One region of the Exiguobacterium sp. UBA5002 genome, then DNA from elsewhere that is predicted to be linked to it. Evidence: riboswitches for the same ligand, from Rfam matches in the RefSeq annotation. Region 1 holds a riboswitch; each other region holds the start of a gene.
The links. A riboswitch is a leader RNA that binds a small molecule or an ion and turns the genes downstream of it on or off. The one in region 1 is predicted to bind lysine.

Region 1 (3,286 bases):
TTCACGGATCGCTGCAACCGTCGTCGGCTGCGTAAACGTGACGTTGATCGCAACCGAGTGAGAATTCGTGACTGGAACACGCACACATGTCGCGCTGACTGGTAGTGCTGGAAGATTGAAGATTTTCCGTGTTTCGTCAATCATCTTCTGCTCTTCTTTCGTATAGCCGTTCTCAAGGAACACATCGATATGTGGCAAGATGTTATCGTGAATCGGATGCGGATAATTGACGGGCTCTTCTCCGCGTGCTCCACGTGCCAGATCCTCGATTCCTTTTTGACCAGAACCGGATACGGCCTGATACGTCGTATAGTTGACACGCTCGAATCCCAGTGACTGGAGCGGTGCTAAGGCGACGACGGATTGAATCGTCGAACAGTTCGGATTTGCGATCAAGCGGTCCGTTGCTTGAATCGCTTGCGGATTGACTTCTGGCACGACGAGTGGAATCGTCTCCTGCATCCGGAAGGCACTTGAATTATCAACGACGAGTGTTCCGTTTTCAGCTAGTAACGGGGCATATTGCTCACTGATCGTTCCGCCCGCTGCGAACAACGCGACATCGATCCCGTCTTCCGTGATGTTTGGCGTCAGCGCTTGGATCGTAATATCTTCTCCCTTGAACTGTACCGTGTTCCCTGCTGAACGAGCAGAAGCGTAAGCGGACAGGCGGCTGACCGGGAAGTCCAGTTCGGCTAGTACTTGTAACATTTTTTGACCGACGGCGCCGGTTGCTCCGATGACGGCTACATGATACATTCTGTTTTCCTCCTTATAACTCGAACGCGTTTGCAATCGCTGCAACCGTCCGTTCAATATCTGCTTGTGCAATCGTGTATGAGATGCTGATTTCTGAAGTCGTAACTTGATAGAACGGAATGTTCTCTGCTCGGAAGATTGCGAACAATTTCGAAGCGACACCTGTTGCATCCCGCATCCCGATTCCGACGACAGATAATTTCGCGTGTTGATTATGGCGATCGACCTTGACTGTCGTGAAGCGATCCATGATGTCTTTCAATGCTTCATCGAGGAACTCTTCCTCATCGAGTGGACATGAGAACGATAAGAAAATGTCACTGTCGAACGTCGTTTGACTGATCATGTCGATGTTGACGTGGCGATTGGATAAAAGTTCGAAGATATCGGCTACTGCTGCATTCGTTTGCGGTACGTGTTTGATTGATACCGTCAAGACGTTCTTCGTCACACTGACACTCGTCACCGCTTTTTGTTCCATTGTTTCCGTCGCTTCCATGATCCATGTTCCCCTTTTCGATTCAAGTGTTTTCCCGACGAAGATGTGTACGCCATATTTTTTTCCTAGTTCGACACTTCGCATTTCCATGACCTTCGACCCGAGGGCGCTCATTTCCATCATCTCATCATACGAGATATGTGGAATCGGTTGAGCGGCGGCATGGATTCGCGGATCAGCTGTATAGACACCGTCGACATCCGTGTAGATTTCACACCGTTTATCAAGGACTGCCGCAAGGGCAACAGCCGTTGTATCCGATCCACCACGTCCGAGCGTCGTGACATCACCGAGTTCGTTGACACCTTGGAATCCAGCGACGATGACGACATCATATGTTTCGAGTTTTTGTCGTAATAGATTTCCATCAATTTGTTTGATCTTACTTTTCGTATGCAATCCCATCGTACTGATTCCCGCTTGAGCGCCTGTTTGCGATAACGCTTTGACGCCGAGTGAGTTGAGGGCGATGCTGAGTAATGAAATCGTCTGTTCTTCTCCGATGGCAAGCAGTCGATCGAGTTCTCTTCGCTCGGGGCGATCCGTGATGGCTTGCGCCTGAGCGATCAAAGAATCTGTCATCTTGCCCATCGCCGAAACGACGACGACGAGTTTTTCACCTTCGGCTGCGCGACTCTTCAAATAATTCGCAATAGACTGAATCTGTTCGACAGTCGCAACCGAGCTTCCACCAAATTTAAGTACAGTTGTCACAATCCTATCTCCTTTGTCCCGATACAGAAAAAAACGACGGGCCGGTAGGAGCGTTCCTACGGCCCGTCGTTATCACGATCGGACAAACGAAGACAAAGTCATTCGTTCTTTTACGTAAGATAGCGCTCCGAAACATCGGTTTCGGCAGTACAACGGATCTTAACCGTTGTACCAGCAAACAAGAAGAAGCATCTTCTCGTTCACTTCGGCGGACTTCCCCTTTCACATCATTCGGCATGCTTGCCTTCAAGAATGATGCTACTCATGTCATCCGCGCCTCTATCTGTCGGTTGTTAGTTACAGTTATAGCAGACATCTTTTGTTAAATCCAGTCATTTGACTGTTTTTTTTCAAAATTCGTCAATTCGCAAGATGCTGTTTCGCGAGTTCGAGTTGCTCCGACACGGCAGCAAACCCTGTCCCGCCGTAGCTAGTCCGGCGTGCTACTGCTTGAACCGGATCGAGGAGCGGATAGACGTCTTCCGTGATATCAGGATGGAACGTTTGATACGTCTCGAGGTTCAAATCCTTCAGGAAACAACCGTTCTGCACACAGTAAAGGACGGCTTTGCCGACGATTTCATGCGCTTCCCGGAACGGTATGCCTTTCGTTACAAGGTAGTCGGCGAGTTCCGTTGCATTCGAGAAGTCTTGCATTGTCGCCTTCTTGAGCGCTTCGGTCTTAAACGTCGCAGATTCAATCATTCCGGTGAAGATTTGAACGGATTGGAGAACGGTATCTGCTGTATCGAAGACCCCTTCCTTATCCTCTTGCATGTCTTTGTTGTAAGCGAGTGGTAATGCCTTCATCGTCGTCAAGAAGCCCATCAGATTGCCGTAGACGCGCCCCGTTTTCCCACGAATCAATTCAGCGAAATCAGGATTTTTCTTCTGTGGCATCATGCTCGACCCTGTCGAGAAAGCATCAGACAACTCGATGAAGCCAAATTCTTGCGATGCCCAGATGATGATTTCTTCACAAAAACGCGAGAGATGCATCATGACGGTAGAGGCGATCCCGAGGTATTCGATGACGAAATCGCGGTCGGAGACAGCGTCGAGACTGTTCGGATAGATTGACTCAAAACCGAGCAACTCGGCAGAACGGAAACGATCGATTGGGAATGTCGTCCCCGCGAGCGCGCCTGCCCCGAGCGGTGATTTCCGGATCCGCTTTTGATTATCCGTCAACCGTTCGACATCACGTTCGAACATCCAGAAATAAGCGAGCAAGTGATGGGCAAGCGAGATTGGTTGTGCCCGTTGCAAATGCGTATAACCTGGCATGACCGTCTCGATATGTTGCTCCGCTTG
Region 2 (3,286 bases), on a different contig from region 1:
GTGGCTCACTGATTAAGATTGACGTGGATGTTCCGGGAAGTCCATCTCGTCATAACGAACGATCGACGTCCGGTTTTTAAATTTATGTCCTAACCAGAAGGCAAGGAACAATGGAATACCGACGTACGTCGCAGCAATCCCGACCCAATCGATTTGATCAGCGAGGAATGCGGCATAGTTTTGACCAACGATGACAAGGAAACAAAGACCGAATGCGAACAGCGGACCGAACGGGAACGCTGGTGCAACATATGGTAAGTCTTTCAACGAGTGACCTTGTGCAACGAATCCTTTACGGAAGCGATAGTGACTGATCGCAATCCCGAGCCATGCGATGAATCCTGTCATCCCGGAAGCATTGAGTAACCACAGGTAGACTTGTCCACCAAACATCGACGTCAAGAAACAGAGCGCACCGACTGCACCTGTTGCAAGCAAGGCGTTACGGGGCACACCGTTTTTCGAGACTTTCGCGAATAACTTCGGTGCATCGCCTTGGCGCGCAAGTGTATACAGCATCCGTGTCGAAGCATACATGCCTGAGTTTCCGGCAGATAGAACAGACGTCAAGATGACAGCGTTCATGAGTGCTGCTGAGAACGCAAGACCTGCTTTTTCAAAGACGAGCGTAAACGGACTAACCGCTACGTCCGTAATGTCATTCGAAACCAAGTTCGGACTCGTATACGGAATGAGCATTCCGATGACGAAAATCGCGAAGACGTAGAAAAGTAAGATACGCCAGAAAACTTGTTTGACTGCTTTAGGAACGTTCTTTTTCGGGTCTTCTGACTCACCCGCGGCAATCCCGACGAGCTCCGTTCCTTGGAAACTGAATCCAGCAACAAGAATGATTCCGATGACGGCAGGAATCCCACCGACGAACGGCGCATCGCCAAGAGCAAAGTTTTTAAAGCCAACCGGTGGCTCCGATGTAAAGACACCGAAAATCATCGCAACACCGACGACTAAGAAGACGATGACGGTAACGACTTTAATCATCGCAAACCAATACTCCGCTTCCCCGAATCCTTTAACGGAGAAGTAGTTCAAGCCGATCATGAGTAAGAGGAATAAGGCACTGAAATAAAATCCAGGAACATCCGGGAACCAGTACGTCATGACGATTTGTGCTGCGACGAGTTCAACTGCGATCGTGACTGCCCAGTTGTACCAGTAGTTCCAGCCGAGTGCAAAGCCGAATGATGGATCGACGAATTTCGTTCCATATGTCGAGAAGGATCCGGCGACCGGCATGTACGCTGCCATTTCACCAAGACTTGTCATGAGGAAGTAGACCATCAGACCAACGATTGCATATGATAGGAGCGCCCCACCTGGTCCTGCTGCTGCGACGGAAGCACCGGACGCAATGAAGAGTCCTGTTCCGATCGCTCCACCGATGGCGATCATCGACATATGACGGGCTTGTAATCCACGTTTTAATCCTTCTGCTGTCGAATCTGTTGTTTGTTTCACATCTAGATTGTTCATTTCGTTCGCTTCTCTCTTTAATAAATTTTTGAGAGGACACTTTTTGAATGAAAAAACAAAAAGCGCCCTCATCTTCCAGATGGAAGATGAGAAGGCAACATAATAAAATGGATGCGCCTCATTCTACCGTCGTGAAAGATAGCTCTCCACAAGTAGGTGATACCCGACTTGTGACAGTATTAGACCTATTTGATCTAATCCCAATCGATCATCTTCAAAGCGATGATTGATTTCGGCAATTCTTCCTTTCAGGTCACCTCATCTGTCGCTTGACGACATCCGTAACCGTACTCTTAAGAACTGCAACCTCCATCCCACTGGTTGAGTGAGAACTGAATTAAGTTAGTTATTACTACGCCATATTACACAAAACGCCACGAAATTGTCAATTGCCTTTTTCGAATCTGGGGTAGTCGATGGTAAAAATCCGATATGTTTAGTACACTAAATGGTAGAAGTCCACTGAGAGAAAGGATGCTGCTTGCATGCCACAGGAACGTGATTTGCTAACTTATCGACTCGAGGAACAAATGCGTGTCATTCTTCGTACCCTGCGACGTGAACTTAACCGGCTATTTGAAGGAACGGCGACCCGGAGTGAATTTTTCATCTTACGAAGCCTTTCAGAAAATGGTCCTCAGCGCCCGACGCTTCTTGCGGAACAATTTGAGCTCGCGACGAGTCAAGTCACTGCTTTGACGGATAAGCTGTATAAACAAGGATATGTCACACGGACACGCTCGACGGAAGATCGTCGCTCGATTGTCCTTGCTTTGACGGATGACGGAGAGCGTGCTTTTCGGGAACTCGAGGTCGTCCGAAGAAACTATTTACAAGATCGCTTCGGAACTTTAACAGAAGAAGAACTGGAAACGATGATTCGCGTCTTCGATAAGATTTTACTGACGATGGATGAGGATACGCTCACTTCGTCTTCATAAAAAACGGTAGATTTTCTACCGTTTTTTATGTTTTATCTAAACATTTACCTCTGTCTAACCGTTACCTAGATGAGTATACTGGAGTATATATATGGAAATCTGTTAGCTGGGGAGTTGGGAGGATTTGTTGTCCATCATGAATCAATTCATCATTAACTTTTGTCTACTGTTCACGACGACTACTCTCTTATTCTTACCATTTCGGAATCGACCACGTATTTCGCTGAATTCCAGCTGGAGTACACGCCTCATATTGGGAAGTGTCTGTGGTCTGATTGCAGTTTTGTTGATATTCAATGGCATTCAGATCGATGTCGCCCGTGTGGATTTACGAATCATCCCAGTCGCGATCGCTATGCTATTCGGTGGTTTCCCGAGCGCCATCGTCGCCGGTATAATGATCATCGGGACACGTTACTTTTTGACACCCGTCGATCAAATGGAGGGTTTTTATCTGTCCACACTGATTATCGTCTTAATCATTACGACGATCGGAATCGTACGTCGATTCGTTCATGTCTCGACACGCCATTTTCAATTATTGGTGTCAATTGGTGTTCTCTATTCGTTACCTGCCATCTATATCCTGACAAACAGCTGGTCGACATTCTTTAAAATTTCAATCGCTTATATCTTTTTTAATCTATTGGCTGGCTTTGTTGCTTTTCGACTGCTGACGGAATTACGCCGTCACTTCGAAAACATTCAGTATCAACAAAAACTAGCGATGACGGATGCTTTGACCGGACTTGCCAATCGGCGGCGTCTCGATGATTCACTGTCACTTGTCGGTTCAACGGATCAAGGGTATTCACTTGTCTTGATTGATATCGACTTCTTCAAGCACGTCA
Region 3 (3,286 bases), on a different contig from region 1:
AAAGCGTCACATAGTCGACCTGCGAGTAGTGAGGCAGGAGAATCGCCAATGCTCGGCAGCGAGATTCTGACATATGAAGTCGCTTCGGTCAAAGAACGCGCATGATGCACGAAAAGGACTCGTATCGAGTCCTTTTTTATATACCTATATACAAATAATGAAAGGGTCGAATTGTCATAAATGGTATTATTTGTTATCATAGTGCCATTACAGAGAGAGGGTCCTTCATGAATTCATTAACTATATTTGAACAAGCCATTCGTAGCTTACCTGACGATCGTACGTTACGACGTGATGAATTATGGACGGACGATTTTTTATTGCAACAGGAGAACGAGCTGACCGTCTATTACTCTCCGATTGGCGAATATGTCAATACTGAAGCAAAAGTCGTCATCATCGGGATCACACCAGGTTTTGAACAGATGCGAATCGCTTTCGAAGAAGCGACGGATGCCCTTCATCATGGTGTTTCATTAGAAGAGACGGCACGCCTCGTCAAATATACAGCAAGCTTTGCCGGAACGATGCGACGTAATCTCGTCCAGATGCTTGATACACTCGAACTTCCAGCATTACTAGGAATTGAGACAACGGCTAGCTTATTTCATCAACACCAGGAATTGTTACATCCGACGTCGCTGTTAAAGCAACCCGTCTTTTATCGCGAAAAAAATTACTCGGGTCATCAACCGAAGATCAATCGTAGCCCTTTATTGAGGCACTACGCGGAAGAACACTTCGTCGCTGAGATCAATCAGTTACAAAAAACAGCGTTATTAATTCCACTCGGTCGGGTCGTCGAGACGCAAGTCCGTGGATTGATTCATGATGGACGAATCGAACAGCATCAGCTTCTTTCCGGATTCCCCCACCCATCTGGCGCGAACGGTCATCGAAAAAAACAATTCGAGGAAAACCAAGCCTATTTGATGAAACAGCTCATTCAACATTTTGCTGAATAAACAACTTTATCTTAAATTATCAGAATATATGGTTGAATCGCTTCTGAAATACATGATAAAGTGTCCATAAGAACAGAATATGACTATTCTATCGATGAGGTAGAGGCGCGATTTCAATCAGTACTTGGTCCGAGGATGACAACGAAGACGACTACAGGAAAGGTGACATCGCCGAAATGACAGTATGTGTCGAGCATATCGTCGTTGGTCGATTCGGGAAACACCCGATCGATTGCCATACATAACAATTGTATGGAGCGCTCCAATTCGGCTAAGAAAGACGCATCCAGCGAGGGTGTCGGCTTTGTTGCCGGTGCCCTTGCTTTTTTTGTGCCGCGGGGTCTCATCTTTAAGCTATTTATTAAAGAGGAGGATATTTTTCATGGTCAACTATTCAGATTCCATTATTGCCCTTGTACCTGCTTTACTAGCTATCTTATTAGCCATCTTTACCCGAAAGGTCGTTCTTTCGTTAGGTGTCGGCATTCTCGTCGGTGCCCTGTTACTCCACCGTTTTAACCCGATCGATACGGTAACCTATCTCGGCAAGAACATCTTCAGTCTCTTTTGGGCAGACGGTGCCTTGAACGAGTGGAACGTCTTATTGCTTGTCTTCTTGTTATTGCTCGGCGTCCTTTCCACGCTCATTCAGACATCAGGTGGCGCTCGTGCCTTCGGTGAATGGGCTTCTACTCACGTCAAGACAGCGCGTGGTGCACGCTTAGTTGCCTTCGGACTCGGTATCTTGATTTTCATCGATGATTACTTCAACAGTCTCGCTGTCGGCAACGTCAGTCGTCCGTTAACGGATCGCCGTGGTGTCTCACGTGCGAAGCTTGCCTATTTAATTGACTCAACAGCTGCGCCTGTTTGTGTCATCAGTCCGCTTTCGAGTTGGGGCGCATTCATCATCTCCATCATCGCCGGTATCTTAACGACGCACTCGATTACGGATTACTCAGCGTTTAGTGCTTTCATGATGATCGTTCCAATGAACTTCTATGCGATTTTCGCGTTACTTTTAACACTTTACATCGCTTACTCTGGCGTCTCTGTCGGACCGATGAAACAGCATGAACGCCGTGCCGCGAATGGTGAACTTTTTGATGCGTCAAAAGGAACACCGATGGGGATGGCAAAAGAGGTCAACGAACATACGAACGGAAAAGTCCGGGATCTCGTCGTTCCGATCGTCGTTCTCGTCATTGCTACGATCAGTGCGTTGCTCGGAACAGGTGCTCAGGCACTTGCAGCCGACAATCGCCCGTTTACTTTAATTGGAGCATTTGAGGCAACAGACGTCACACGTTCACTCGTCGCAGGTGTCGTCATCAGTTTAATCGTTGCTTTCCTGATGCTGATCGGACGGAAAATTCCGGGCCGCGATTACCGTGCAAGCATCGTTGCTGGTATGCGTTCGATGTGGCCAGCAGTCGTGATTCTGTTATTTGCTTGGACGATCATTGCTGTTATCGGTGATATGAAAACAGGCGATTATCTCGCAAGCTTCATCAGCAACTCGATTTCTGCTTCGTACTTGCCGTTCTTATTATTCTTGATTGCCGGCTTGATGGCATTCTCGACAGGAACAAGTTGGGGCACATTCGGGATCATGTTGCCAATCGGTGCGGATCTCGTCATGGCTGTCGATGCTTCACTCTTGTTACCGACGCTTGCTGCTGTTCTTGCTGGATCTGTCTTCGGTGACCATTGTTCACCGATTTCCGATACGACGATCCTCAGTTCGACAGGGGCTGGATCCCATCATATCGATCACGTTACGACACAATTACCGTATGCGCTAGTCGGTGCCGTCACTGCGGCAGTCGGTTATTTAGTCATCGGTTTCACGGAGTCTTCGGTCTTCGGTTTCATCGGAGCTCTTGTCACATTCGTACTCTTTGTCGTCGTCTTGAACGTTCTCTCGAAAAAAGGCGAAACCGCTTCGGATTTACAAACGGATTGATGAAACACTTTACGAAAAAAGGCATTGGATGCGCGCATCCAATGCCTTTTTTATATCTATTCGTTTCACACCATCAATAAACACACATCATTCGCGAACGCTACTGGATCCTCGAGTGGGAGTCCTTCGACAAGCAATGCTTGTTGATACATTAGTTTTGTATAGCGCTCGAATTTTGAACGATCGTTTTGATACGCCGTTTCAAGAGACTCGAACACTGCGTGTGACGGATTCAATTCAAGAATCTTGACCGCTTCTACCCCTTCATTATTCGGCATCGCCTTCAGAATTTTCTCCATCTCGATCGAGACAGCGCCGTCCGTCGCAAAGCAGACAGGATGCGATTTTAGACGTG

Region 2: another riboswitch for lysine. It lies ahead of B4C70_RS00820 (amino acid permease); the one in region 1 lies ahead of B4C70_RS13405 (aspartate kinase).
Region 3: another riboswitch for lysine. It lies ahead of B4C70_RS14675 (Na+/H+ antiporter NhaC family protein); the one in region 1 lies ahead of B4C70_RS13405 (aspartate kinase).

Annotation. Positions count from the first base shown of each region.
Region 1 is NZ_DGYQ01000045.1:44,208-47,493, reverse strand. It holds gene B4C70_RS13410 (aspartate-semialdehyde dehydrogenase) at 1-759, opposite strand, end outside; gene B4C70_RS13405 (aspartate kinase) at 773-1,972, opposite strand; lysine riboswitch at 2,085-2,262, opposite strand; gene argH (argininosuccinate lyase) at 2,333-3,286, opposite strand, start outside.
Region 2 is NZ_DGYQ01000005.1:11,457-14,742, reverse strand. It holds gene B4C70_RS00820 (amino acid permease) at 13-1,494, opposite strand; lysine riboswitch at 1,626-1,814, opposite strand; gene B4C70_RS00815 (MarR family winged helix-turn-helix transcriptional regulator) at 1,980-2,435, shown strand; gene B4C70_RS00810 (GGDEF domain-containing protein) at 2,572-3,286, shown strand, end outside.
Region 3 is NZ_DGYQ01000048.1:74,627-77,912, reverse strand. It holds gene B4C70_RS14685 (heme oxygenase) at 1-105, shown strand, start outside; gene B4C70_RS14680 (hypothetical protein) at 228-965, shown strand; lysine riboswitch at 1,058-1,236, shown strand; gene B4C70_RS14675 (Na+/H+ antiporter NhaC family protein) at 1,348-2,931, shown strand; gene htpG (molecular chaperone HtpG) at 2,997-3,286, opposite strand, start outside.